2 regions of the Planococcus sp. SE5232 genome follow, and region 2 is predicted to be linked to the other one. Evidence: predicted binding sites of a transcription regulator. Region 2 holds the regulator's gene; the other holds the start of a gene.
The links. The regulator NrdR, encoded in region 2, represses ribonucleotide reductase genes. The targets are predictions, from matches to a motif close to AACACNATATATNGTGTT.

Region 1 (15,016 bases), 220 kb from region 2:
ACCTGTCTGGGCAGTCACCACCGCGATCCGTTTTGGAAAACGCGGCAATGCCTGTTTATGGGAAGCTTGGAACAGGCCTTCTTTAGCCAACTTCTCTTTTAATTGTTCAAATGCCAAGTAATAATCACCGATACCGTCAGCCTGCATCGACTGGGCATACAATTGATACTGGCCGGATGCCTCATAGACCGAGACATCCCCGCGGATCAGCACCGTCATGCCACTTTCCGGTTTGAATTTCACGGACTTGGCGCTTGCAGAAAACATGACGCCCGGCAAACGGGCGGCATTGTCCTTTAAAGTGAAATAAATATGGCCGCTTGTATGGATTTTAACATTCGACAGCTCCCCTTTTACATAAACATCGCGTAAATGGGGATCTGCATCGAATTTCTTTTTTATGTATTTGGTTAACGCTTTGACACTCAAGTATGGGTCGGTTGACACACTTTCAACCCCTGTCTGTGAATTTAAAAAGCTGTCTTTCTTTCGAAAAACAGCCCTATTGCTCTTTATTTTACATGCTTATGCCTGTTTTGTCTTTGATAACCCTTTTTCAGCGGACTCCAATGTATTTCCCATCAGCATCGCGATGGTCATCGGTCCGACGCCGCCTGGAACCGGTGTCACGAAGCTGGCGGCTTCCTGGACATCTTCGAAATCGACATCTCCACATAATTTGCCGTTTTCATCCCGGTTCATGCCGACATCGATAATGACTGCGCCCGGTTTGATGAAACTATGGTCGATGAATTTAGCTCTGCCAATCGCCGCAATCAGAATATCCGCCTGAGCCGTGAATTGTGCCAAATCCTTGGTTTTTGAATGGCAATAGGTCACAGTCGCATCTTTCTGCAGCAGCAACTGGCCGATCGGTTTGCCGACGATATTACTGCGGCCGATCACTACAGCGTGTTTGCCTGCAGGGTCAATGCCATAATGCGACAACAATTCCATGATGCCGTGCGGGGTGCATGGCAGAAAGGCCTCTTTGCCGATCATCATATTGCCGACAGAAATCGGGTGAAAGCCATCCACATCTTTTTCGGGACTGATTGCCGAAATGACCTTGAATTCGTCGATTTGCTGCGGCAGCGGCAATTGGACAAGGATGCCATGGATTTCCGGATCCCGGTTCAAGTCATCTATTTTTGAAAGCAATTCCTGCTCGGTCAAGGTATCCGGAAACTGGTGAAGGTCTGAACGCATGCCAAGTGCCTCGCAGGTCTTTTTCTTGTTTTTTACATATGTAAGGGAGGCGGAGTTTTCTCCAACCAACACAACGGCAAGTCCAGGGATGATGCCCTGTTGCGCTAATTTTTCTACGCGTTCTTTTACCTGGACTTTAATTTTCTGGCTTACTGCTTTTCCATCAATCAATTTTGCAGTCATGTAAACTCCTCCAATTAATTTGCTGTTTCGTCAGTGAACTTCGACAGGACGCCATTAACAAATCGACTTGATTTATCGTCCCCGAAAGTTTTGCTCAGTTCAATCGCTTCGTTCATAATAACCCGTGATGGAGCGTCTTCCATATAGCCCAGTTCAAAGATAGCCATGCGAAGAATCGTCCGTTCAATCTTCGGCAGCCGTTCCAATGACCAGTTTTCCAGATGGCCGACAAGCTTTTCATCGATTTCCGCCATATTGGCATGGGTGCCCTGCACCAATAAATTATAGAAATTATCGTTTTCTCCAGCCATCACATGGTCCATGGCCTCATCGATGGTCAATTCAGTGCCCTCTAATTGAAATAAGGTCTGAAGCGCTTTTTCGCGTGCTTCGTGTCGTTTCATATTGTATCCGATCTCCTTTTCACAGCTAATTATCCCTCATTATACAGGTATTCCGGCTGAACTTCCATGTTTGAAATGTTCGGTCAATAGTTCATCTTCGCCTTTGAAAATCCGGTTTGTGGGAGGAATATTTTGGGTTTAGCCGGCAAAAACAAAGAGAAGGCTGCCCCAAAGCCATTGTAAGGGCCTTGGAGCAGCCTAGCTGCTTATTCTGCTGCTTGGGGTTCGAAATTGACACCGGTAATATGGACATTCACTTCTTGCGTTTGAAGTGAAGTCATGTTTTCCAATGTCTGCCGGACCTGCTCTTGAATCTTTAAAGCCGTCTTCGGAATCGATACACCATAATTGATGACACAATAGACATCAATGGCCAAGCCTTCTTCAGACAAATCGGTTTTGATGCCTTTGCCGTGGACTTTTTTTCCTAAACGTTCGACGACGCCGGACGCGAAATTGCCGCGCATACTGGCGACTCCCTCAATATCCGTCGCAGCGATGCTTGCAATGATTTCCAGAACTTCAGGAGCCACTTCGATATTGCCCAAATCCTGTGCTCCATGAGATTTCATGCGTACATAAGGTGCTATTTTTTCTGCCATTTGAAAAGCTCCTCCTTAAGATCCCAGCACATCGTATTTTTCAAGGAATTTCGTATTGAAATCTCCTGATTTGAATACTTCGTGATCCATCAGTTTCAAATGGAATGGAATCGTCGTAAACACACCTTCGATGACGAATTCGTCCAACGCGCGTTTCATTTTCGCTACCGCTTCTTCACGTGTATCGGCGAATGTGATCAATTTCGCCACCATGGAATCATAATACGGCGGAATGGTATATCCCGAGTACATTGCAGAATCGATTCTTACACCCATGCCGCCCGGCGGAAGGTACATATCGATTTTTCCCGCTGATGGCATAAAGTTCTTAGCTGGATTTTCCGCATTGATGCGGCATTCGATCGACCAACCTTTAAAGGTTACGTCTTCCTGAGAGTAGGCCAATGTTTCGCCTGAAGCAACCCGCAATTGCTGTTGGATCAGGTCAATCCCGGTAATCATCTCCGTCACCGGATGCTCTACCTGGATACGCGTGTTCATTTCCATGAAATAGAATTTCTGGTTGACAGCGTCAAAGATGAATTCCACGGTTCCCGCTCCGCGGTAGTTGACCGCCAAAGCTGCCTTGACCGCCGCTTCGCCCATTTCCGCGCGCAACTCGGGCGACAAAGCCGGTGATGGCGCTTCTTCAACCAATTTCTGCATGCGGCGCTGGATAGAACAATCACGCTCGCCTAAATGAATGGCATTGCCATGGGAATCGGCAAGCACCTGGATTTCGATGTGGCGGAAATCCTCGATGAATTTCTCGATATAAACGCCTGGATTGCCGAAAGCTGCTGCCGCTTCTTTCTGCGTCATGTTCAGGCCGGTGATGAAATCTTCACGTGTACGGGCTACGCGGATTCCTTTTCCGCCGCCTCCAGCCGTTGCTTTGATGATGACCGGGAATCCGAGTTCATCTGCAATGCGCAAGCCATCTTCTTCACTGGCTACGATGCCGGTAGAACCTGGTACAACAGGCACTCCTGCTTTGCGCATCGTTTCACGTGCCACATCCTTCGTACCCATACGCGAAATCGCATCCGCTGTCGGGCCGATGAACATGATGTCGCAAGCTTCGCATAGTTCCGCGAAGCTGGCGTTTTCAGCTAAAAATCCGTATCCCGGATGAATGCCGTCGCAATTTGTCAGTTTGGCAACCGACATGATATTGGAAAAGTTCAGATAGCTGTCTTTCGATAATTTTGGGCCGATGCAATACGCTTCGTCTGCCAATTCGACATGAAGTGCTTCTTTATCGGCTTCTGAGTATACAGCAACCGTCTCGATATCCATCTCTTTGCAGGCACGGATGATCCGGACCGCAATTTCGCCACGGTTTGCAATCAATACTTTTTTCATCGTCTTCATCGCCATCTCCCCTTTCCTCAGTTTGCTTTCACGAGGAATAAAGGTTGGCCGTATTCCACTAGCTGTCCGTCTTTTACAAGAATTTCAGCAATTTCTCCATCCACTTCCGCTTCAATTTCGTTGAATAATTTCATCGCTTCGACGATGCAGACAACTTGGTCCGCACTTACTTTAGTTCCTGCCTGTACATAAGCAGGTTCATCCGGTGATGGAGATTCATAGAAGGTACCGACCATTGGAGACAGGATTTTGTGGTATTCCGAATCGTTGTCAGCTGGTATTTCTGGTGCTTCCTGAGAAACCAGTTCTTCAGCCTTCGGTTCTTTTACCGGTGCAGGAGCACTTGGCGATTCTACAGCTTTTGGTGCCTGGGGTGTCTGGATGGATGAGCTGGCGTTTGGTTGAACTGTGCCTGAACCACTCTTTTTCATCTTGACTTTGACGCCTTCAAATTCATAAGAGAACTCTTCGATAGATGACCCATCGACCAATTTGATAATTTCACGGATTTCTTGAATTTTCATATTCATCCTACTCCCCTAATTATGTATTTTACTGATTCCTATTCCATTTTAGACTTATTTAGTCTATTTTGAAACACTAAATCTGATTTTTTAAAAAAAGGCCTCTTAAAAAGAGGCCTTTTATTTTTGCTTATTGAGCTCTTGAAACATACGAAGAATCAGTGGTATTGATGATCAGATGGTCGCCTTCATTAATGAAGAACGGTACCTGAACCGTCAATCCTGTCGATAATTTCGCCGGTTTCGATCCGCCGCTTGCTGTATCGCCTTTAATGCCCGGATCCGTTTCAACCACTTCAAGGACCACTGTATTCGGCAATTCAACACCAAGAACTTCTCCCTGGAATTGAATCACTTGAACTTCCATGTTTTCCTGAAGAAACTTCAATTCGTATTCAATGTTCTTTTCAGGCAATTCGATCTGGTCGTAAGTTTCTGTATCCATGAAAGCATGCATATCGCCATTTGCATACAAATATTGCATCTTGTTGTTGTCGATCTGTGCTTTTGCTACCTTTTCACCTGCACGGAATGTTTTTTCTGTGACACTTCCCGTACGCAGGTTGCGAAGCTTGGAACGCACGAATGCCGCGCCTTTGCCGGGTTTTACGTGCTGGAATTCCATAACGCGCCAAATTCCGCCATCCACTTCAATTGTGACACCTGTTTTAAAATCGTTTACTGAAATCATAATAGTTCCTCCGTTTGTTATAAAATGCGAAGCTCTTTTGTGGAGTTAGTCAACCGTTCATTTCCTGACTCGGTTATCAGTATATCATCTTCAATGCGAACTCCGCCAACTCCTGGCAGATAAATGCCGGGTTCCACCGTTACAGCCATCCCTGGCTCCAGAATCGTTTCCGATCTGAATGACAAGCCGGGGCTTTCGTGGACTTCCAAACCGATGCCATGGCCTGTAGAGTGTCCAAATGCCTCGCCATAGCCTTTTGACTTGATAAAATCGCGCGCAATCGCATCCGCTTCTATACCACTCATGCCCGGACCGATTTTTTCAACGCCTAATTCCTGCGCCTTCAATACAATATCATATATTTCTTTCATCTGCGCAGAAGGTTCGCCGACTGCGACCGTACGGGTGATGTCCGAGATATAGCCATTATAGAGGGCGCCAAAATCCAATGTGATCATATCGCCATCTTCAATAACTTTATCCGTGGCAACACCATGGGGCAGTGCCGAACGGAGACCCGAAGCCACAATGACATCAAAACTTGAAGACGTGGCTCCCTGTTTTCTCATGAAAAATTCCAATTCATTGGAGACCTCAAGTTCAGTCAGCCCTGGACGGATAAATCCGCAAATATGTTCGAAGGCGTCATCCGCAATTTTAGCGGCGGCTTTTAGAACAGCGACTTCTTCGGGTGTTTTGACCATCCGGATCTTTTCGATCAAATTGCTGATGGGTTCCATCTCCACTTCCACTTTCTCTTTATACTGCAAGGCTGTGGCATATGTCATATAATCCTGTTCAAAAGCAAGCGTTTTGATGCTTAAGGAGTCGATGGCCTGCACCGCTTCGTCCATCAGATTTTTTTTGGCTTGGACCACTTCAAACTCTTTGACCTGGACACTGGCCTGTTCGGTATAGCGGAAATCCGTAATGAAGACTGCTTTGTCCTGAGTGACAAGCGCCAGTCCGGCTGTGCCGGTAAATTCAGTTATATAGCGCAGATTAAAAGGGCTGGTGACGAGGATCGCCTCCACATCCCGACGTTTCATTTCAGTGCGTAATTTTTGAAGTTTCAATCGATTCATCCTCTCTCTTGTCTTAAAAGCAGCGCATGCAGCGCCAGTTTGTAAACATCCTGCCCGAATCCCACAATCTGCCCGATCGTAACTGGAGAAATGTAGGAATGATGGCGGAATTCTTCCCGTTTATGGACATTCGATATATGTACTTCGATTACAGGAACCTCGATAGCGGCAATGGCATCCCGGATAGCGATGCTGGTGTGCGTATAAGCCCCCGCATTCATGACGATGCCGGATAGTGCTTCATCGCCGGCTCCGTGAATCCAGTCGATCAATTCCCCTTCATGGTTCGACTGCCGGCAAATCAATTCGATATTGTGATGATAGGAAAATTCCACCAGATCCTGTTCCAGTTCTTCCAGTGTAAACGTTCCATAGGCTTCTTTCTCCCGTTTGCCCAGACGATTTAAATTAGGGCCGTTCAAGACCAGCACTCGCATTCAACCTTCTCCTTCCCCTGACACATTCTTCATTATTTTAACATATCGGAACAATCGAGCAAATATTACGAAAAGCGGAAACGGCCGTTAAGCTCCGAAAGGCATAAGCCAATCTGGCGAAGCGGCGTACTTTGCCGCACAGCCAGAGTGGCTTATGACCCGAGGAGTTGGCCGTTGGAGCTGGACACTAAGAAAAGCGGAAGCAACCGTTTAGCCCCGACAAGCGCTGGAAGGCTCACCGGTAATGGCGCGGTTTGCCGAAGCGGCGTTTTTTTGCCGCACAGGCGAAGCGACTTAAGACCCCGAGGTTCTAGGCGCTGCAGCTGGACAACAGAAATACGGAAGCGTCTAACAGCTGAACCCGACCTAAAACCACAACTTCCCGCCACACGCTTACTGGACCCAAACCTTAAGGCAGCTCCATTAAATCAATGCATAAAAAAAGCGCGATGGCTGCTCGGCCATCGCGCTGTTCATCTTATAATCCGCATTTCAATTGAGCGTTGCAGTTGGTGCAGGTATTGCAGCCGCCCATTTCTTCCACTGTACCTTTACGGCAGACTGGGCATGTATCGCCCACTTCAGAACCGATACTCACATTGGTTGAACGGAGATCCTGGATCGTGTCGATCAGGACGATCGGACGCTTGCTAGTTTCTTCCGGCTGATCCTCTTCTTCAAAGGTATTGTCTTCAGCTTTCAGTGTCAGGACCTGTGAGTCCCGGCTGCCGTCGACATATACTGTACCGCCTTTTGCTCCGCCTTTGTACAGACGCTCATAGACGCCTTCCACCTGTTCGACCGTGTAGCCGCGTGGTGCATTGACGGTTTTCGAAATCGAGGAATCGATCCAGCGCTGGATTATGCATTGAACATCCGCGTGTGCTTCTGGCGCTAAATCCATGGATGTAACGAATGCCTTCGGCAAGTTCTCTTCATCCGCTTCCGGATTGTTCTTCAAGTATTCACGGACGATGTCAGCTTTGACCTCGATGAATTTCCCAAGGCGGCCGCTGCGGTAGTAGGTGAAAGAATAATAAGGTTCCAGTCCGGTTGAAACGCCGACCATTGTTCCGGTAGACCCGGTTGGCGCCACTGTCAATAGATGTGAATTACGGATGCCTTTTTCCAGGATCGCTTCACGGACGTGTTCCGGCATGTCCTGCATAAATCCGGTTTCTGTGAAAGCTTTGCGGAGTGCCGCTGTTTCATCATCGGTTTTGCCGACAAGGAATGGGAAACTGCCGCGTTCTGCTGCCAAGTCAGTCGAAACTTCATAAGCTGCGGTAGCGATTGTCTTGAAAATCTCATCCACTAGCTCATTGCCTTCCGGAGAGCCATATTCCTTGTCGCAATAAATCAACAGATCGGCAAGGCCCATTACGCCAAGCCCAACACGGCGTTCTCCAAGTGCCTGTACTTCGTTTTCTTCAAGGAAGTATGGAGTTGCATCGATAACATTGTCCTGCATACGAACACCGACACGCACCGTTTCCTTCAAAGCTTCAAAATCAACTTGCTTCGTCTTCGAATCTGCAAACTGAGCCAAGTTGACCGCAGCCAGGTTGCAGACAGAATACGGTGCCAAAGGCTGTTCGCCACAAGGGTTCGTCGCAACGACTTTTTGTCCGTAAGCGGCAGCATTTGTTTTTTCATTAGCGTTATCGATAAAGAAAATGCCTGGCTCCGCTGAGTAGGTCGCACAGATATTGATCAGGTTCCATAGCTCGCGCGCTTTCATTGTACGGTAAACACGTACACCGTGGCCCATGCGTTCCCATTCACGAACATCGCCAACTTCCTGCCACTGTTCATTGTAGATAGCCATCTCTTCTTTCGAATAAGATTCCACAGCCGGGAAGCGAAGGTCGAAATCCGCATCGTTTTCGACTGCTGTCATGAAGTCGCTTGTCAACGTGACAGAAATATTGGCACCTGTCAAAAATTCTTCGTTATGGACTGTATAAGTTCCGCCATCCCGCAATTTCGTTTCCGCGTCGCGCATGATTTTCTCGTTGAATCCGCCCATTCCAGGAATCGCACGGTAATTCAGGATCCCTTGATACATCGCATCTTCCTGCTCTGTCAAAGGCTTGAATTTCAGTTTATCATGAGCCAATTTCTTGATGGTCTCATCTTCGGTATTTTCGATCAAATAACGCAAAATGCGTGGATTCTGCATTTTCGAGATGATGAATTCCGCAATATCCGGATGCCAGTCGGCAAGCATGATCATCTGTGCTCCGCGGCGTGAACCACCCTGCTCGACAAGATGCGTCAGTTTCGCGATATCGTCCAACCACGAGACAGAACCAGACGATTTACCGTTGACTCCGCGAGCCAATGTGTTGCGCGGACGAAGTGTCGAACCGTTGGTGCCGACACCGCCGCCGCGGCTCATGATTTCCATCACCTGTTTGCGGTGATCGGAAATGCCTTCGCGTGAATCAGCTACAAACGGCATAACGTAACAGTTGAAATACGTCACGTCGGTATCTGCCCCTGCTCCATACAGGACACGGCCAGCGGGAATGAATTTCAATCCAACCAATTGCTGGTAGAATTTTTCGAACCACTCCTGACGCTTTTCCGAAGTTTTCTCGACTGACGCAAGGCCTGTTGCATTCCGTTTCGCAATCTGCTCGTAAAACACTTCCAGCGGCTTCTCAATCACTTCAATCGGACGATTGACGATGCCTGCCTGCTGCTCTTCCGGTTTGTCGATTGCGCTTCTATAATCTTCCTCGATCCAGACCTGCGCTTTATTGGACTCCTTATCGATGGAAACGATATAGCCGAGTCCACGAGCTGGAAATTTCGGATCTTCTTTGACAGTCAAGACAACGAAATCGCCTGCCTTAAGTGTCTTTTTCTCCGTATCCTTAAAAGAATAACGGTCGATCATCACGAGGCGGGATACACCTTTATGCGTCAATTTCATATCCGGAGTAATTGCGTGCACTTGCGGGAACGTTTCGATATCTTCGTTTAACGCTCTTGAATTTAATGAATACTGGGATTGTGTGGCGGAAACCATTTGACAATTCCTCCTTCGTGTTATATGGAGTTAGATACTATATATAGTATTACTTCAATTCCCAGCATACTACATGTTGAAACTTCTTTTCAATAACAATTTTCTGATGGAAATTTCTCATGTGATGGAAAGCTTTATTTACCAGCGTTTCCATCTTTGGAAATCTCTAAAATGAGCCAAAAGACTCTCACGCCCGGAAATTCCACTCAGCATTGGCGTATTTTTTTTCTTCCAAAGCCTTGACATCTGCCAGTTGCTGCTCAGACAAATGATAAGCTTGCAGATCGATGGACAGCGCCTGCTCAAATCCGGACTTGAATGCCCGGACGCATTCTTCAGCTGTAGCGGGCTCCTCGCGCAGGGAGTTGATCGACACCGCTTTTTCAGGGATTTTTGCGCGCATCCGCTCTTTAGCCTGTTCGCTTGAAAATTTGAAAACCGATAGGAGCTTTTCAGCATCCAGATCTATCAGTATAGCACCATGCTGCAAAATGACACCTTTTTGGCGTGTCTGCGCACTGCCTGCGACTTTTTTTCCTTCGACGACCATTTCATACCAGCTTGGCGCATCAAAACAAACAGCTGATTTCGGTTTTTTCAGATCCGCCCGCTTCTCATCTGTATCCGGTACAGAGAAATAAGCATCCAGTCCCAAGTTCTTGAAGCCTTCCAATAAACCTTCACTTAATACACGATACGCTTCCGTAACCGTTTCCGGCATATCCGGGTAATCTTCACTGACGATGATGCTGTATGTAAGTTCATGCTCATGGAGAACCCCTCTGCCTCCTGTCGGCCGGCGGACAAATCCAAGGCCGAGCCGGTTGACGGCTTCCATGTCAATTTCCTTTTCCACTTTTTGAAAATAACCGATTGATAGGGCAGCAGGCTGCCAGCTGTAAAAGCGGATGACCGGCGGAATCAATCCTTCACTGTGCCAGTTCAATAAGGCTTCATCAAGAGCCATATTGAACGAAGGGCTGCTCGCACCTGAATTTATAAAAACCCATTTTGGATATTTCACAAGATCGCCTCCTATTTCCGCTAATTAGTGTAACATTGGCATTGAATATCCGTCATCTCTTCTTTTATAATAAAAGAAGATGAGAAAGGGGCAAGAACATTGGAATTTCTGTATATCGCAATCGCCATACTGCTGGCAATCATCATTTACGCGGTAATTTCTTATTTCCGCATCAAAAAAGCGGTCACTAACCTGACACAGGAACAATTTATCGAAGGCTATCGCAAAGCCCAGTTGATCGACGTCCGTGAGCCGAAAGATTTTGCGGCTGGCCACATCCTGGGAGCACGCAATATTCCCCAATCGCAATTGCGTCAGCGCTATAAGGAAATCCGCTCGGACAAGCCGGTTTATTTATATGACCAGAACGGGGCACGCAGCGGCCGCGTCGCAATTTTCCTGAAGAAGAAAGGCTATAACCACTTGTTCCAATTGCAGGGCGGTTTCAAGCAATGGACCGGAAAAATCAAATCCAAAGCTTAAACTTCAAGAACTCTTCCAGAAATGGAAGGGTTCTTTTCTATCTCACTTTGATTGCGTTGAAGAAATCATGTGAAACCTTCCAAGCTTTTTCTTCGCGATAAAACGATACGGGAAATGCTTCCTCATCATTTGGCCATCGGCACAGGCTCCGAACTCGCCCTAAACCCGTCCGCTGTCGTTTCTGACGGGTTCTGGACTATTGGGGAGACAACAACTGCCCATCACCATTTAAACAGCTATCCGTTTGATTTGACGACAATTTCAGCCAGGCACAATGCACGGGAAAACCACAGGACGAAAGTCGACACACAAAAAAATAACCGGGACGCTCCAATTTGGCTCATCGGTTTTATTGCTGCACATAAGAAAAAGGCGCGGAGGCTGAACAGCTTCCACGCCTTTTTAAAGATATTATTCGTCTTTATAGTAACGAAGCACGGGCTTGCGCGCAGCTTTCGTTTCGTCCAAACGGTTGATAACCGTGGTATGTGGTGCATTTTGGACGATTTCCGGATTTTCTTCCACTTCTTTGGAAATCTGGATCATCGCATCGATGAAGGCATCCAACGTTTCTTTGGACTCAGTTTCCGTCGGTTCGATCATCATGCCTTCCTCCACATTCAATGGGAAGTAGATCGTTGGCGGATGGTAGCCGAAGTCAAGCAGGCGTTTTGCCATATCCAATGTACGGACACCCAATTTTTTCTGGCGTCGGCCGCTCAATACGAACTCATGCTTGCAATGGCGGTCGTACGGCAAATCGAAATGAGGCTGCAGTCTGCGCATCATATAGTTGGCATTCAATACTGCATATTCCGTCACTGCCTTCAGGCCATCCGGCCCCATGGAACGGATATACGTATAGGCACGTACGTTGATGCCGAAGTTGCCGTAGAAAGGCTTGACGCGGCCGATGGAATCCGGGCGGTCGTAGTCGAACGTATAGGCATCGTCTTTTTTCACCAATACCGGTTTCGGTAAATATGGAAGCAAGTCATTTTTCACGCCGACTGGGCCAGATCCAGGTCCGCCGCCGCCGTGAGGTCCAGTGAAGGTCTTATGCAAGTTCAAGTGAACCACATCAAAGCCCATGTCTCCCGGACGTGCTTTTGACATTACCGCGTTCAAGTTGGCGCCGTCATAATACAACTTGCCGCCGACCTCGTGAATGATGGCTGCCATTTCAAGGATCTGCTCTTCAAACAGGCCAAGCGTATTCGGATTTGTCAGCATCAATGCTGCCGTATCGTCTCCGACTACACGCTTCAGGTCTTCGAGATCTACAAGTCCCTGATCGCTTGACTTAACTGTCACGGTTTCGAATCCAGCAACGGTCGCTGACGCCGGATTGGTGCCATGTGCCGAATCGGGAACGATAACTTTCGTTCGTTTCAAGTCGCCCCGCGCTTCATGGTAGGCACGGATCATCATCAATCCGGTCCATTCCCCGTGTGCACCCGCAGCTGGCTGCAGCGTGACTTCATCCATGCCGGTGATTTCTTTCAGATGCTCCTGCAGATCGAACATCAAAGCAAGAGCTCCTTGAACCGTTTTTTCATCCTGCAATGGATGGATGTTTGCGAATCCAGGGAAACGCGCAACGGTTTCGTTGATTTTCGGATTGTATTTCATGGTGCAGGAGCCCAGTGGATAGAAACCTGAATCCACGCCGTGGTTACGGTTGGACAAGGCTGTGTAATGGCGCATAATGTCTAGTTCCGATACTTCAGGCAGTTCAGCTGCCTCCGTACGGATCAAATCAGCCGGCAAGAGCTCACTCAAGTCGACTTCCGGTACGTCAAGCGTCGGCAGGCTGTAGCCAACGCGGCCTTCTTTGGTCAATTCAAAAATTAGCGCTTGGTTGTCCTTATGCATGAGTAGCCCCCACTTCCTGCACTTTTGCAGCAACTTCCTGCACAAATGCATCGATTTCTTCTTTTGTCCGCTGTTCAGTGACTGCAACCAGCATATGGCCAGTAAACTCTTCATAGCTCAATCCAAGATCATAGCCGCCGATCATGTCGCTTTCAAACAAGCGGTCGTTTAACTGTTTGACAGGCTCTTTTGTTTTCACGACGATTTCATTGAAGTGGGCGCCTTCAAACGCAATTTCAAGACCCGCTTTCTTCAATTGCTGCTTCATATAATGGGTTTTCACGATATTTTGTTTGGCGATTTCCTGTGTGCCGACTTTGCCGAGTGCCGTCATGGCAACCGATGCAGCCAATGCATTCAAGGCTTGGTTCGAGCAGATATTGGACGTCGCTTTGTCGCGGCGGATGTGCTGTTCACGCGCCTGCAGGGTCAACACAAATCCACGGCGGCCTTCTTCATCCGTCGTTTCGCCGACCAAACGGCCCGGTACTTTGCGCATCAATTTTTTTGTGACGGCGAAATAACCGCAATGAGGCCCGCCGAATGCTTCCGGAATACCGAAAGGCTGTGCATCGCCCACTGTGATATCTGCTCCGAGTTGGCCAGGAGCAGTCAATGCGCCTAGCGCCAACGGATTGGAAGAAACGGACAATAACGCGCCGGCTTCATGGACGATCGGTTCGATTTCCTTCAGGTTTTCAACCTGTCCGAAGAAGTTCGGGTATTGGATCATCACGGTTGCGACGTTTTCATCGATCATCTCTTTTAATGCATCCAGGTCGGTATGGCCGTCCTTCAATGGAATTTCCACAACCTCGATCGACTGGCCAAGTGCATAGCTGCGGACAACAGCACGCGACTCCGGATGGACTGCATTCGATACCAGAATTTTTTTGCGTTTCGTGTGTCCCGCAGCGAGCATTCCAGCTTCGGCGAGTGCCGTTCCACCGTCATACATGGAAGAGTTGGCGATATCCATGCCCGTCAATTCACTGATCATCGTCTGGAATTCGAAAATAGCCTGCAACTCACCCTGAGAGATCTCAGGCTGGTAAGGCGTATAAGCTGTATAGAATTCAGAACGCGAAATCACATGATCCACGATGATCGGCTTGTAATGGTCGTAGACGCCAGCTCCCAGGAAAGAAGCGTAACGGTTGGTGTCGGCATTTTTTGCCGCGAGTTGAGCCAATTCCTTTGTCAATGAAGACTCTGATTTGGCTGCTTTGATATTATATTCGCCTTTAAAACGAACTTTTTCCGGGATATCCGAAAACAATTCATCGATGGATTCGATGCCGATCGTTTCCAGCATTTCTTTTTCGTCTTGAGAAGTCATTGGTAAATAGCGATGTTTCATCGAGTGCTGTCCCCTTTTCAAGTTAGATTAGTTGGATCGTTTGTAAAATGGTGTTTCCACTGTCTTCGCTTTTAATCGTTTGTTGCGAATTTCAACTTCCAGTTCGATTCCCACTTCAGCCCATTCACTTGAAACCAAAGCCAGCCCGATGTTTTTTTTCAAGGTCGGCGATTGAGTGCCTGTAGTCACTTCTCCGATTTTTTTGTCTCCTGCGTAAACCGCATAACCATGGCGTGGAATGCCTTTGTCGATCATTTCAATGCCCACCAATTTACGCGGGACTCCTGCTTCTTTTTGCTCGGCCAATGCTTGTTTGCCGATGAAATCCTGTTCTTTCTTCAATTTCACCACAAAGTTGATGCCGGCTTCAAGAGGTGTAATGTCTTTCGACAATTCTTGGCCGTATAAAGCAAGGCACGCTTCAAAACGCAAGGTATCACGGGCGCCAAGACCTACCGGCACAACACCTTCCGGCTGTCCTTCAGACAGGATGTTTTCCCATAGAACGGCCAGTGCTTCAGGTGCTGCATAAATTTCAAAGCCATTTTCCCCGGTATAGCCGGTCCGGGATAAAATGACCTGTTGTCCAGCCACTTCCACATCCTGTTTAAAGCGGAAAGGTTTGATTGCCGAAAGGTCTTCCTCTGTCAGGCGCTGAAGCACCGCTTCAGCCAAAGGACCCTGCAATGCCAATAAACCGTAGCGTTCAGAAGCGTTGTCCAATGCCA
Region 2 (15,016 bases):
ATACTTGCCGCTTGATGGACTCCAGACTGCCGTTCCACCTGCGGCTGAGACAGAAGAAGAAGGGAGCGGCAACTGATGGAACCGAACAAACCCCTAACTGAAGTAAAGAAATACAATCCATACGAGAAACCAAAAAAGAAAAAAGAACCGAAAGATCCGATTGATTTCAAGAAATACTGGAAATTGATTGTCGGCCTGGTTGTAGCATTCGCTCTTCTTCTCATCGTCCTGACGAATGTGTATGTCGTAAAGGAAAATGAATACCGGGTCGTGCGCCAGTTTGGAGAAGTCGTGAAAATCCAGGAAGAACCGGGCATCAAGATGAAAGTTCCATTTATCCAAAGTGTCACAACCTTGCCGAACTACCAAATGACGTATGACGTTTCGGAAGCGGAAATCAATACGAAAGACAAAAAGCGCATCATCATCGACAATTACGCGGTGTGGCACGTGGTGAATCCGCTGGATTTGATTTCGAATGCCGGGACAATCGTCAATGCTGAAAGCCGGATGGAAGAATTTATCTATTCGGTGGTGCGAACAGAGCTCGGACAACTGAATTACGATGAAATCATCAACGATGAAAATTCTTCCCGCGGCAGTTTGAACGATAATGTTACAGCGAAAGTCAATGAATTGCTGGAAAAAGACCAATATGGCATCCAAGTGCTGGATGTTCGCATCAAACGGACGGATTTGCCGGAAGAAAACGAGCAATCGGTTTACACGCGGATGATCTCAGAACGTGATTCCACAGCTCAGGATTACTTATCCCAGGGAGATGCGAAAAAACGCGAGATCGAAGCACAGGCTGACCGTGAAGCGCAGGAAGTGATTGCGACTGCACGCAAGGAAGCCGCGCTGATCCAGTCGGAAGGTGAATCGGAAGCTGCTAAAATCTACAACGCATCCTTTTCGAAAGATCCGGAATTCTATGAACTCTACCGTTCACTGGAATCCTATAAGAAAACAATCGGTGATGATACGGTGATTATTCTGCCGTCGGATTCACCATACGCGGATATCCTATCGGGTAATTTCGAATAAGGCTGCGGCCGTCATTTCTCTTCTATTTGCCCGCGTGGTAAAATAAAGGGAATGACGGCTTTTTTTATGGAAAGGGGTAATTTTGTGGCAAAGAAAATACTTTTATTAGATGGGAACAGTTTGGCGTATCGTGCGTTTTTCGCCTTGCCGCTGTTGACCAATGAAAGCGGCATTCACACGAATGCGGTATATGGATTTACGATGATGCTCCAAAGAGTATTGGAGGAAGAAAAGCCAACACATATGATCGTGGCTTTCGACGCGGGGAAAACGACTTTCCGCCACAAGACCTTCAGTGAATACAAAGGCGGACGGCAAAAAACACCGCCTGAGCTGTCGGAACAATTTCCTTATTTGAAGAAATTGATCGACGCTTACCGGATCAAGCGCTACGAATTGGAAAATTACGAGGCGGACGATATCATCGGTACCTTGAGCCTGGAAGCGGAGCGGGAAGGCGACGAAGTGGTGGTCATTTCAGGAGACAAAGATTTGACGCAATTGGCTTCACCTTCCACAACGGTTTACATAACGCGGAAAGGCATCACCGATATCGAGAAGTACACGGTTGAGCATATCAAAGAGAAATACGGCCTTACGCCTAACCAGATTATTGATATGAAGGGCCTGATGGGCGATGCATCCGACAATATTCCCGGTGTCCCGGGTGTGGGCGAAAAAACAGCGCTGAAATTATTGGCGGCACATGGCTCAGTTGAAGGAGTATACGAAGCCATTGATCAGCAAAAAGGCAAGATGAAAGAAAAATTGGTTGCCAATGAAGACCTTGCCTACATCAGTAAACAGCTGGCGACAATCGAACGCAATGCACCGATCGACATCAAAATCGAGGAATTGAGCTATGCAGGACCCGACCAAGACGAACTGGTGAAGGTTTGGAATGAGCTGGCGTTTAAATCTTTATTGGAAAAAATGGAATACACAGCTGAAGAAACCGTCAAAGAAGAGCTGGAATTCGAGGTGCTGACCAGTATTGATCCAGTCATCTTGAAAGATGAGATGGCGGTACATCTGGAGCTTTACGACGAGCATTACCATAGCTGCGACCTGCTTGGTGTTTCGTTGTCCACAGAATCGGAAACCTATGTAATTCCGATGGATGTGGTTGAGCAGTCGAAGGAATTTCGTGCCTGGTTCAAAGACCCGTCGAAGAAAAAATTCATGGCGGATTCCAAAGCAGCGACGGCAGCGTTTCTGCGCTGCGGCATTGAATTGAAAGGCGTCGATTTCGACTTGATGTTGGGTGCTTATATTGTCAACCCATCGTTGACTTACACCGATATGGCGAGCATCGTCCAGGAATATGGCTATGCCGATGTCTCGACTAATGAACAAATTTATGGAAAAGGTGCAAAGAAGAAGGTGCCTGAAGCATCAATCCTCAACGAGCACATTGCCAGAAAAGCGCGCACCATCTGGAAAGTGCGCCCGCTGGTCATGGAAAAACTCGAAGAAAACGAGCAATTCGATTTATACGATAAATTGGAGCTTCCACTTGCGACGGTTTTGGGCCAAATGGAATCACTCGGCGTTATGGTCGACCGCAACCAATTATCTGAAATGGGCAAGGAGTTGTCCCATAAGCTGGAGAAAATTGAGTCGGATATCTACAGTTTGGCCGGACAGCAATTCAACATCAATTCCCCGAAACAATTAGGTGTGGTGCTGTTTGAAAACCTGGGATTGCCGGCATTGAAGAAAACTAAGACAGGCTACTCGACAGCAGCGGATGTCCTGGAAAAACTGGAAGGCCAGCATGAAATCATTTCGCATATTCTGCTGTACCGCCAATTGGGCAAACTGCTGTCTACTTATATAGAAGGTTTGTTGAAAGAGATTCATAAGGACGGCAAAGTCCATACGCGTTTCCAGCAAGCACTGACGACGACCGGCCGACTCAGCTCGACCAATCCGAACTTGCAGAACATCCCTGTGCGCCTTGAAGAAGGCCGTAAAATCCGTAAAGCTTTTGTACCTTCCGAACCGGGCTGGGTGATGGTTGCGGCTGATTATTCCCAGATCGAATTGCGTGTCCTCGCAGATATGTCGGAAGACGAGCGCTTGGTCCAAGCCTTTAAGGATGACCGCGATATCCATACAACAACCGCCAGTGATGTTTTCCATGTCCCTGAAGAAGAAGTGACCGGAGACATGCGGCGCGCAGCAAAAGCCGTCAATTTCGGGATTGTCTATGGCATCAGTGATTATGGCCTGTCCCAAAACCTGAATATCACCCGCAAAGAAGCAGCAGCATTCATTGAACGTTATTTTGCCAGCTTCCCAGGCGTCAAAAGCTATATGACCAACATAGTAGCGGATGCCAAGCGTGACGGGTTTGTCACGACCTTGATGAATCGCCGGCGTTATTTGCCGGACATCACCAGCTCTAATTTCAATTTGCGCAGCTTTGCAGAACGCACTGCGATGAATACGCCGATCCAGGGCAGTGCAGCCGACATCATCAAAAAAGCGATGATCGATATGGATGCCGCGTTGGAGCGTGAAGACATGCAGACGCGTATGCTGCTGCAAGTGCACGATGAATTGATATTCGAAGCGCCGCCGGAAGAACTGGACAAGCTGATGGAATTGGTTCCTCAAGTGATGGAGAATGCAGTGAAGCTGAGCGTTCCATTGAAAGTAGACATCGCGCATGGCGATACTTGGTACGATACTAAATGACAGGAGGGCAACGATATGCCTGAACTTCCGGAAGTGGAAGGTGTCGTTCGGCAGATCCGCCCTGTTTCCATTGGGAAAAAAATAGAGGCAGTCAGCGTTTCAGAGACCATCCGTGTTTCCAAAACGAACGGCAAAGAAGCGATCATCAAACGGATGGAAGCCGATCGTTTCATCGAAAGCTTGGTCGGGGCACAAATCATCCGTGTCGAACGACGGAGCAAGTATATTTATTTTACCTTAAGAAATGAAAACGAATTTTTATTGGTCAACCATTTAGGGATGTCCGGAGCCTGGTTCTATGTCGACCAGCTCCAGTCCATTTCGGAGGATAAATTCCGGCGACATGTCCATGTGGTGCTGACCTTGAGCGATGGAAACCTTCTGGCGTTTTCTGATATCCGCCGTTTTGGGGAAATGAGGGTATTGCAGGAAGAGGGAGATTTTCCGCCTTTGCTGCTGATGGCGCCGGAGCCTTTCGAAGCCGTAGCGCTGGATCATTTCCTGATCATGGCAGAAAGTCCGAAGTATAAGAACAAGGCCATCAAGGAAGTCATCATGGATGGACAGGTCATTTCGGGCTGCGGCAATATTTATGCTACTGAAGCACTTTTCAAGATGAAGATTCATCCGAAGCGTTCAGCCGGCCGCATCAGCAAGAAACGAAAAGTGGCGTTATTTGAAGCGATTGTCGCCATTTTGCTGGAAAGCATTGAAGCGGGGGGCAGTACGATTTCAGATTACCGGAATATCAACGGTGAATCGGGCAGTATGCAAAACCGTTTCGCTATGTACGGAAAAAAACAATGCATGGTTTGCGGTACGATGACGAAGACCTTAAAAATCGGAGGCCGGGCTTCAGTCTATTGCCCAGCATGCCAGAAATGAGGATGGATGATGATCATAGGATTGACAGGCAGTATTGCCAGTGGAAAAAGTACTGTATCAAACATGCTGAAAAATGCAGGTTATCCGATCATTGATGCCGATGTAGTCGCCCGTCTGGTCGTAGAACCGGGCTCCAACACCCTGGCGCAGATTGCCAAGGCGTTCGGCCCCAACGTGATCCAAGCAGACGGGACGATGGACCGGGCAAAAGTAGGGGAAATCATCTTCAACGATCCGGCCAGCCGGAAAATATTGAATGATCTTATCCATCCGGCAATCCGTCAGGAAATGTACCGGCAGCGCCAAGAATTTCTGGCGCAAGGCTACAAGACAATCGTTATGGACATTCCGTTACTGTTCGAAAGTCGCCTGCAGCACCTGGTAGACAAAATTCTGGTTGTCAGCGTGACGGAAGAAAATCAGTTCAGCCGATTAATGGAGCGGAATGGCTTTTCAGAAAAAGAAGCACGGGCACGCATCAGTTCCCAGCTGCCCATGTCCGTAAAAGAAGATGGAGCCGATGCTGTCATCTACAACAACGGAACACTGGATGAAACGAAATGGCAATTAAACAGAATTTTGGAGAATTGGCAGGCACGCCCTGAAAAAGAATAAAAGATCTGTTGTTTTAAGGTTCTCTAAATAGTTAATTGTGTTATACTATATAAGAAATTAAAAACATGAGTATAACTTAATTATAAACGGAGGACTCCTACATGACAGTTTCTATTGCAATTAACGGATTTGGCCGTATTGGCCGTATGGTTTTCAGACAGGCGATAATGATGGATGATGTCACGATTACGGCAGTTAACGCCACTTATCCCGCTGAGACCCTTGCGCATTTAATTAAGTATGACACAAATCACGGCACCTTCGCTGGTGACGTATCTTCAGAGGAAGATGCATTAATTGTTAACGGGAAACGAGTTCAATTGGTAAGTGAACGCGACCCATTGAATCTGCCATGGAAAGAAATGGGTATTGATATCGTCATCGAAGCAACCGGAAAGTTCAACGCTCGTGAAAAAGCTGCTCTTCATTTGGAGGCAGGAGCTAAAAAAGTGATTTTGACGGCTCCCGGGAAAAAAGAGGACATCACGATTGTCATGGGAGTCAACGACGACAAATTGGATATCGATAAGCATGACATCATTTCCAATGCGAGCTGCACGACCAACTGCCTGGCACCGGTCGTCAAAGTGCTTCATGACAAATTCGGTATTGAAAACGGCTTGATGACGACCATCCATTCCTATACGAATGACCAGCAGAACCTGGACAACCCTCACAAAGATCTTCGACGTGCACGTGCATGCGCGCAATCAATCATTCCTACTTCTACGGGTGCCGCGAAAGCGCTGTCACTGGTGATGCCGGAACTGCAGGGGAAACTGCATGGTATGGCGTTGCGGGTGCCAACTCCAAATGTCTCCCTTGTTGACCTGGTTGTCGACTTGGAGACAGATGTGACGATTGAGGAAATCAATCAGGCTTATGAAGAAGCCTCAGAAAATGGGTTGGAAGGAATCTTGAGCTTGACGATGGAGCCATTGGTTTCAGTGGATTTCAACAGCAATCCGAAATCGGCGATTGTTGATGGGTTGTCGACAATGGTCATCGGCAGCCGAAAAGTGAAAGTTCTGGCCTGGTATGACAACGAATGGGGATATTCAGCACGTGTCATCGATTTGACGAAAAAAGTCGCGAAGGCTTTAGTGCTAGTTTCTAAATAAGGCAAATCACCCCGGTACTCCGCTTTCAAATGGAGTACTGGGGTTTTTTATGGAAAATTTACTGAAAAAAATTCAGGATTAATAAGATATTATTATTGCATTTACAATTAATCCGTTTTATACTATGAATCGTAGTTGAAAAACGGCTACCACTTCTGAATTTCCACAATGCATCTCGGAATTAGGAGCGTAAGATTTTTTATTCACATGACTGCTTAAAGGGTTAGGACCTCTTTGGACTAACTTTCCCCCGTGGTAGTCAACTTTGAATATTTTGCGCAAAAACCAAAATGATATCAAAGGGGGAAAACGAACCATGGAAACAATGGGACGTCACGTAATTGCAGAACTTTGGCAGTGTGATTTTGACAAATTAAACGATATGGATTTTATCGAACAAACTTTTGTTGATGCAGCACTCAAATCTGGAGCTGAAGTAAGAGAGGTAGCTTTTCACAAATTCGCACCACAAGGTGTCAGCGGAGTTGTGATCATCTCTGAATCTCACTTAACCATCCACAGCTTCCCGGAACACGGCTACGCCAGTGTAGATGTTTACACTTGCGGTGACCTAGATCCTACAATTGCAGCAAAGTATATCGCAGAAGCGCTAGGGTCAACCTCAAGCGAGCTTGTCGAAATTCCGCGCGGTATGGGTCCAGTCAGTGTTGAGAAATCCAAAGTTTCAGTAACTGTATAATCCATTTAGCAAAAAAAAGTAAGCAGGGGATAAATTCCTCTGCTTTTTCTATTTTCCCAAAGAATTTTTGTTATACTAGATACACTAGATAGAGAATTTAGGGAGATGTCAAAATGAAATGTCCAGCTTGCCAACATAACGGCACACGTGTTGTCGATTCACGGCCAATAGATGAAATGAAGTCAATCAGAAGGCGCAGGGAATGTGAATCATGCGGATATCGCTTCACCACTTTTGAGAAAGTGGAAGAGATGCCGCTGATTGTCGTCAAAAAAGACGGCTCGCGTGAAGAGTTCAGCCGTGAAAAAGTCTTGCGTGGGTTAATTCGCGCATGTGAAAAGCGGCCTGTATCTTTGGAAGTATTGGAAGAAGTGGTCTTTACGATTGAGAAAGACCTCCGCCGGGCGGGCAATCCGGAAGTGAAATCCGAAGAGGTCGGGGAGTTGGTCATGAACCGGCTGGCAGCAATTGACGAGGTGGCTTACGTGCGCTTTGCTTCTGTGTATCGCCAATTCAAAGACATCACTGTTTTTATCGACGAACTGAAGGATTTGCTGAATAAAAGTCCGGAAGACAAGAAAATCGACTAGGCGGTGACTTATGACTGCATTTTATAAAGAACTCCAGCCTGCTGATCCGTATCGCATCCGGTTGCCTTATCCGTTTTCGAATTACGACCGACAGCTGCTGACTTTGCTGTATCAGCCTATGGTCGGCGCAGAAGCCATCGCTTTCTACTTGACGCTTTGGGCTGAAGGGGAAGCATCCAAGGATGAAACCACCCATTATACATTGATGAACACATTGGGAAATCCCATTTCAAAAATCTTCGAAGCAAGAATTCAGCTGGAAGCGATCGGATTGCTGAAAACCTACCGGAAAGACACTGGCGACCGCTGCTTCATTTATGAATTATGTCCGCCGCTCGATCCGAAAACCTTTTTTATGGATCCACTCTTATCGATGTTCCTGTTCAGTAAAATTGGCGAAACGTCTTACCGGCGGGTACGGGACCGTTTTGTGGTGCACAATGAAATTCCTTCTGATTTTAAAGAAGTATCACGGACCTTTACGGATATTTTCCAACCGGTTCATGCGAAAGCGGGTTATCCCGCTGAAAAGCAGGATTTGCAGGGACGGAAAAAAGGCGGCTATGAAGCCGATTCCGATTTTGATTTCGGACTTCTCCGGCAAGGGTTATCGGAGCAGCTTGTTCCGAAAAGAGTACTGACTGCAACCATCAGAGAGTTCATCCCCAAATTGGCTTACCTGTATGGATGGGGGCCGTTGGAAATGCAAAAGGTTATCTTGCTGGCCATTGAAGACGATTATACGTTGACGGTGGAAGGCCTGAAGAAATCGGCATCCGAATATTATAAGCTGACGGTTTCGACCACTGCACCTCAGCTCGTCCAAGTGCATAAAGAAGCGCCGAAGCTGACAGAAGAAACACCGAAAACAAAACAGGACGAATTGCTTGTTTATTTGGAGACAGCACCGCCGATCCAAGTCCTGCGCGATATTGCAGATGGCAGTGAACCGCTGCCTGCAGATGTCCAGCTTGCCAATCAATTGGTCGTCACCCATGGCATGGAGCCGGCTGTCGTCAATGTATTGCTTCAATATGTCCTGCTGCGCACTGATATGAAACTGACCAAGGCCTATGTGGAAAAAATCGCTTCTCATTGGCTGCGGAAGAACGTCACCACTGCTAAAGAAGCGATGGAGCTTGCGCGAGTTGAGCATACGCAGTATATGAAATGGAAGTCGGAAGGTTCGCCCACAACAGTGGCCAAACCGTTTACCGGCAATGGCAACCGAAAACCGGTGCGTGAAGAAAAGCTGCCGGAATGGTTCCATAAAAAAGATGAGGCGCCAGCCGCCAAGGCAGAGCCTAGAAACGAAAGCCTGGAAGTGGAGAAGCAAAAACTTCTTGCGAAACTTGCGCTTAAGAAAGGAAAAGGTGGTTAAATGGAACCGATTCGCGAAACCTTAAAACGTGTGGTCAATGCGCCTGCTTTCTCTGAGCGTTATAGTGAAATGCGCAAAGAAGTGCTGGAACACCCAGGTGTCCAAAAATTCCTGGAAGACCATGCAGAGGAAATTGACACAGCTACCATCGATAAAGGACTGGGGAAGCTATACGAGTATATCGACCAGTCCCATGATTGCAATAAATGCCCGAGCCTGGGCGCTTGCATCAACCATCTAAAAGGCTTTGAACCGAACCTGGTGTTGGAACGGGGAAATATCGGCATCTCCTACACCAAATGCCGCTTGAAAGACGTCAACGACAATAAACGCCATGCTTCTTCTTTGATCCACAGCATGTATATGCCGAAAGAAGTCATGCAGGCGACGCTATCCGGATTTGATTTGGATGATAGCCGCATGGAAGCATTCCGCGCAGTCGGTGATTTCCTGGATCAGGCGACTGGCCCTGACAACCTGCCTGAAAAAGGATTATACCTTTATGGGCAATTCGGCATCGGCAAATCGTATTTACTCAGTGCAGTAGCTAATGAACTGGCGGAGATCAATGTTAAATCCGTACTGGTCTTCGTTCCTGAATTCATGCGTGAAATGAAACAGGCGATCGGTGACCAGACCTTGCAGGAAAAAGTCGACTACGTCAAAAAAGCGGATGTCCTGATGCTTGATGATATCGGAGCAGAAGCGATGTCGAGCTGGACCCGTGATGAAGTTCTGGGGACGATCCTTCATTACCGGATGTCCGAAAAACTGCCGACTTTCATGTCTTCGAATTTCAGCTATTCCGAACTGGAATACCATCTGACCTATTCACAGCGCGGCGAAAAAGAAGATTTGAAAGCTGCGCGCATCATGGAGCGGATCCGTGCGTTGACCACACCGGTTAAGCTCGACGGCCGCAACCGACGAAATTAAGCTCCGGAACTATTGCGTTTTACGGCGTTTCGGTTTATAGTAAAAACAATCGAACCAAGATTTTACATGCCTAGACAAGGACATGAGCGGATTTGTACGACTTTCAGAGAGAGAAGCCCTTGGCTGCAAGCTTCTTAAGTACCGGCAATCCCGCTTACCCCCTTCGAGCAGCAGCTGTGAACAGTCTCCTCAGTAACAGCTGACGGAACCGGCCCGTTAGCCGATGCAGAGCTTCATTCCGAACGGATCTGTCCGTTTTGAATAGAAGAAGGGTGGAACCGCGAGCTAAAGCTTCGTCCCTTTTGGGATGGGGCTTTTTTGTGTGGAGAAAAAAGAAAAGCGGAAGCGGCCGTCAAGGTTCGACAGGCGTAAGACAGACCGGCAATGTGGCGTTCTTTGACACATAGTCGGGTTGGCTTATGACCCGAGAACCTGGCCGCTGGAGCTGGACAATGAAAAGCGGAAGCGGCCGCTTACGAAAAACGGAAATGCCCGGCCAGACCCTGTGGCAGAGGCATTTCCAACAGATCTAATTAAAAGGAGAGATTGGCATGGCAGACATGATTCAACTAAAATTCCCTGATGGGGCAGTAAAAGAGTTTGAACAAGGCACAACTACTGAAGAAATCGCACAATCCATCAGTCCGGGATTGCGCAAAAAAGCATTGGCCGGAAAAGTTGGCGACAATTTGGTCGACTTGCGTGCACCATTGAAGGAAGATGGGGAAATCGCCATCATCACACCTGAATCAGATGAGGCGCTGGAAGTTCTGCGCCACAGCACTGCGCATCTATTGGCACAGGCAATCAAGCGGATGTATCCGGATGCGAAGCTGGGTGTCGGTCCAGTTATCGAAAATGGCTTCTATTATGATATCGATACAGAGACTGCGATCACTTCAGAAGATTTGCCGTTGATTGAAAAAGAAATGAAGAAAATCATCAATGAAAATGTCGAAATCATCCGCCATGACGTGACTCGTGCAGAAGCACAAAAACGATTCGCGGCTATTGAGGATCCGTATAAATTGGAACTTCTTGAAGCGATTCCGGAAGATGACCAAGTGTCCATCTATGAACAGGGTGACTTTTTCGACCTTTGCCGAGGCATTCATGTGCCATCAACAGGCAAATTGAAAGAGTTTAAATTATTGAGCGTTGCTGGTGCCTATTGGAGAGGGAACAGCGACAACAAAATGCTTCAGCGCATCTACGGAACTGCCTTTTTCAAAAAAGAAGATTTGAAAGCTCATCTTGAAATGCTGGAGGAAGCGAAAGAACGCGACCACCGCAAAATCGGGAAAGAACTGGATTTATTCATGAACTCTCAAAAAGTCGGACAAGGTTTGCCGATGTGGCTTCCGAAAGGCGCGACAATCCGCCGCATCATCGAACGTTATATTGTCGATAAAGAAGAGCGTTTGGGCTATGACCACGTCTATACTCCAGTAATGGGCAGTGTGGAATTGTATAAAACAAGCGGACATTGGGATCATTACCAGGACGATATGTTCCCAGTCATGAAAATGGATAATGAGGAATTGGTGCTCCGCCCGATGAACTGCCCGCATCACATGATGATTTTCAAACAAGGCATCCATTCATATCGCCAGATGCCGGTCCGTATTGCGGAACTGGGATTGATGCACCGCTATGAAATGTCGGGTGCTTTGTCCGGATTGCAGCGCGTCCGCGGAATGACATTGAATGATGCTCACATCTTCGTCCGTCCAGACCAGATCAAAGAAGAATTCAAACGCGTCGTCAATCTGGTGGTTGACGTCTACAAGGATTTTGACATCAAAGATTATTCATTCCGTTTGTCTTACCGTGATCCAGCGGATAAAGAAAAATACTTTGACGATGATGCAATGTGGAACCGTGCACAAGCCATGCTGAAGGAAGCGATGGATGAGTTGGAAATCGATTATACAGAAGTTGAAGGCGAAGCCGCGTTCTACGGACCGAAAGTGGATGTTCAAGTGAAGACAGCTCTTGGCAAAGAAGAAACGTTGTCGACTGTCCAGCTTGATTTCCTTCTGCCGGAACGTTTTGATCTGTCGTATATCGGCGAGGACGGCAAACAGCATCGTCCGGTCGTTATCCACCGTGGAGTCGTTTCAACAATGGAGCGTTTTGTTGCATTCCTGATCGAAGAGTACAAAGGAGCATTCCCGACATGGCTTGCACCGGTACAGGTGGAGATGATTCCAGTATCGCTCGATGCACACAGTGCTTATACAAAAGAACTGCAGGAAAAATTGCAGAACCACAAAATTCGCGTGGATATCGACGAGCGTGACGAAAAGCTCGGCTATAAGATCCGTGAAGCACAGATGCAGAAAGTGCCTTATATGCTTGTCATCGGCGATAAAGAACTGGAAGATGGTTCTGTAAATGTCCGTAAATACGGCGAACAGAAATCCGAAAGCATGGCTTTTGATGACTTTGTAAAACTGGTTCAAAGCGAACTTCGCTAGAATGGTTGACAGGTCCTGAGGCACGTGATACTATAAATAAGGTTATAGAATACTTATATGTGCAAGCAGGAGCACCCGCTTCTCACCTGATCGACCGATTGTTGGCAGGTATACACGATTGACTTTTACACGCAGAAAGAAGCGTGTTGTCATATTTGCGGGTGGACCTCTGTGGTCCATCCGCTTTTGTTTTGATCGGAACCCTGTAAACCGGTTCGGCCGGTTCACACATTTAAGCTATTCGCGACACTATCCGGAGGTGGATTACTATTAGCAAAGACATTAATGTAAATGACGGTATTCGTGCACGTGAGTTGCGAGTTATTGATCAAAACGGTGAACAACTTGGCATCAAAACACGTAACGAAGCACTTGAAATTGCAGCTCGTGTCAACTTGGATCTTGTTCTTGTGGCTCCTCAAGCTAAGCCGCCGGTTGCTCGTATCATGGACCATGGTAAATTCAAGTTTGAGCAGCAGAAGAAAGATCGTGAAATCCGTAAAAATCAGAAAGTGATAGTCGTCAAAGAAGTACGCTTAAGCCCTTCAATTGACGATCACGATTTCAACACGAAACTTCGCAACGCGATCAAGTTCCTTGAAAAAGGCGACAAAGTGAAAGCTTCTATTCGTTTTAAAGGCCGTGCGATTACGCACAAAGAAATCGGACAACGTGTACTTGAACGTTTCGCAGAAGCGTGCAAAGAAGTTGCTACGGTTGAACAGCGCCCTAAAATGGATGGCCGCAGCATGTTCTTGATGCTTGCACCAGTCAACGAAAAAGAATAAGAGATCATTGTTTAGGAGGAATTCGAAATGCCGAAAATGAAAAGCCACAGCGGTGCGTCAAAACGTTTCAAAAAAACGGGTACTGGTAAAGTAAGACGCAACAGCTCACATACTAGCCACTTATTTGCAAACAAATCAACTAAGCAAAAGCGTAAACTTCGCAAAGGGAAATTAGTTTCTTCAGGCGACTTGAAGCGCATCAAATCATTAATCTATAACATGAAGTAAAAACGAAAAGCGAAAACGGCCGTTCAGCTCCGGCAGACTTAAGATGAACTTCCGAAGCGGCGTCTTTGCCGCACAGGAAGGGCAGCTTAAGACCGAGGAGTTGGCCCGTTGGAGTCTGGACAAGACCGAACAAAAATCGAATTTTATATATTCAGCAGGAGGTAATGTGATATGCCACGCGTAAAAGGTGGAACAGTGACGCGCCAGCGTCGTAAAAAGGTCATTAAATTAGCAAAAGGTTATTATGGTGCAAAGCACATCCTTTTCAAAGTAGCAAACCAACAGGTAATGAAGTCAGGTAACTATGCTTACCGTGACCGTCGCAACAAAAAACGTGATTTCCGTAAATTATGGATTACACGTATCAACGCAGCAGCTCGCATGAACGACATTTCATACAGCCGTCTTATGCACGGATTGAAAGTTGCGGGCATCGACATCAACCGCAAAATGCTAGCTGAAATCGCTGTATCTGATGCAGCTGCATTCACAGCATTGGTTGACCAAGCGAAGCAAGCAGTAGCTAAGTAATAAAAGCGTAAGCGCCTATCCAGGCCCGACAGGCTTAAGGTGGCCCATCGAAGCGGCGTTCTTTGCCGCATAGATGAGCTGACTTAAGACCCCGAGGGGCTAGGCGCTGAAGCTGGACCGTAATAAGAGCATAAGCGCCTGTCCAAAGCAGCCCATAGACCCTCACACAACTAGAAAGCTGCAATGCTCAGGCGTTTAGCGAAACAATAAAAAAGACTGACGAATCTTCGTCAGTCTTTTCTTATGGAGGAAAACACGATGTTTTTGATTATCTTTGGCTATTTTGCGATTTTAACGGTGATGGCATTTGTAATGATGAAGGTCGACAAACACCAGGCCCAACGCCGCGGCCAGCGGATTCCGGAAAAAAACCTGTGGACTGTGGCGATTTTCGGCGGCGGCATCGGCGCCTATTTGGGCATGATGGTATTTCGGCATAAAACGAAGCATACCAATTTCCGCATCGGCTTTTTAGTGCTGGCGATGCTGGATATTGCCATTCTCATCTGGAGCTACCAGAACTTTTTTACTGGGTAAGCGCTGAAGTCATTCTTCTTGCTTCATTAAACGTTCAATCGGATTTTTCCAATTAATGCGGGCTTCCGGATAGTTCATCAAGATTTCCTTTTCGAGAAATTGGAAATCTTCTTTCGTGAAGCCCTGCAATTTATCGGGGTTTTCCACCCATACAAAAATGGAAACCACTTCGAATGAATTTTCAGTAGTGCCCAAGTATTTTTCGCCTTCGAACAACACGCCGCGAAGCGCGATGAAAAAGTTTTTCTGCACATTTTTCACGTCATCAAGAAAATAATAGGTTCCGGATTCAAGAGCGGCATCCAATTTCCTTTTCGGATCTACGATATAGCGGATCAATCGGTAAAATAAGTAGATGATCAATGCCAGTACAATGAGGCGTATGAGAAAAGCCATTTGAATTACCTCCTAAGTTACATAGTCCTACTAGTTATTATACGAGTGAAAAGTAGTTTGGTTTCAAGATTTATTCTA

Region 1: the regulator NrdR is predicted to act here: its motif matches at 9,580-9,597, upstream of ACRC6Q_RS10155 (vitamin B12-dependent ribonucleotide reductase).

The regions. Positions count from the first base shown of each region.
Region 1 covers NZ_JBOGCP010000002.1:259,766-274,781, forward strand. Annotated here, with positions in the region: gene xseA (exodeoxyribonuclease VII large subunit) at 1-447, opposite strand, end outside; gene folD (bifunctional methylenetetrahydrofolate dehydrogenase/methenyltetrahydrofolate cyclohydrolase FolD) at 526-1,392, opposite strand; gene nusB (transcription antitermination factor NusB) at 1,407-1,796, opposite strand; gene ACRC6Q_RS10125 (Asp23/Gls24 family envelope stress response protein) at 2,003-2,398, opposite strand; gene accC (acetyl-CoA carboxylase biotin carboxylase subunit) at 2,414-3,763, opposite strand; gene accB (acetyl-CoA carboxylase biotin carboxyl carrier protein) at 3,790-4,296, opposite strand; gene efp (elongation factor P) at 4,427-4,987, opposite strand; gene ACRC6Q_RS10145 (M24 family metallopeptidase) at 5,005-6,072, opposite strand; gene aroQ (type II 3-dehydroquinate dehydratase) at 6,069-6,509, opposite strand; gene ACRC6Q_RS10155 (vitamin B12-dependent ribonucleotide reductase) at 6,988-9,546, opposite strand; gene ACRC6Q_RS10160 (lipoate--protein ligase family protein) at 9,734-10,513, opposite strand; gene ACRC6Q_RS10165 (rhodanese-like domain-containing protein) at 10,670-11,053, shown strand; gene gcvPB (aminomethyl-transferring glycine dehydrogenase subunit GcvPB) at 11,465-12,928, opposite strand; gene gcvPA (aminomethyl-transferring glycine dehydrogenase subunit GcvPA) at 12,921-14,288, opposite strand; gene gcvT (glycine cleavage system aminomethyltransferase GcvT) at 14,316-15,016, opposite strand, start outside.
Region 2 covers NZ_JBOGCP010000002.1:477,388-492,403, reverse strand. Annotated here, with positions in the region: gene hflK (FtsH protease activity modulator HflK) at 1-76, shown strand, start outside; gene hflC (protease modulator HflC) at 76-1,047, shown strand; gene polA (DNA polymerase I) at 1,114-3,750, shown strand; gene mutM (bifunctional DNA-formamidopyrimidine glycosylase/DNA-(apurinic or apyrimidinic site) lyase) at 3,766-4,635, shown strand; gene coaE (dephospho-CoA kinase) at 4,645-5,250, shown strand; gene ACRC6Q_RS11235 (glyceraldehyde-3-phosphate dehydrogenase) at 5,352-6,371, shown strand; gene speD (adenosylmethionine decarboxylase) at 6,688-7,071, shown strand; gene nrdR (transcriptional regulator NrdR) at 7,185-7,661, shown strand; gene ACRC6Q_RS11220 (replication initiation and membrane attachment family protein) at 7,672-9,042, shown strand; gene dnaI (primosomal protein DnaI) at 9,043-9,978, shown strand; gene thrS (threonine--tRNA ligase) at 10,530-12,458, shown strand; ribosomal protein L20 leader region at 12,516-12,656, shown strand; gene infC (translation initiation factor IF-3) at 12,740-13,246, shown strand; gene rpmI (50S ribosomal protein L35) at 13,274-13,474, shown strand; gene rplT (50S ribosomal protein L20) at 13,646-14,005, shown strand; gene ACRC6Q_RS11190 (DUF1294 domain-containing protein) at 14,264-14,542, shown strand; gene ACRC6Q_RS11185 (sigma-w pathway protein ysdB) at 14,552-14,938, opposite strand.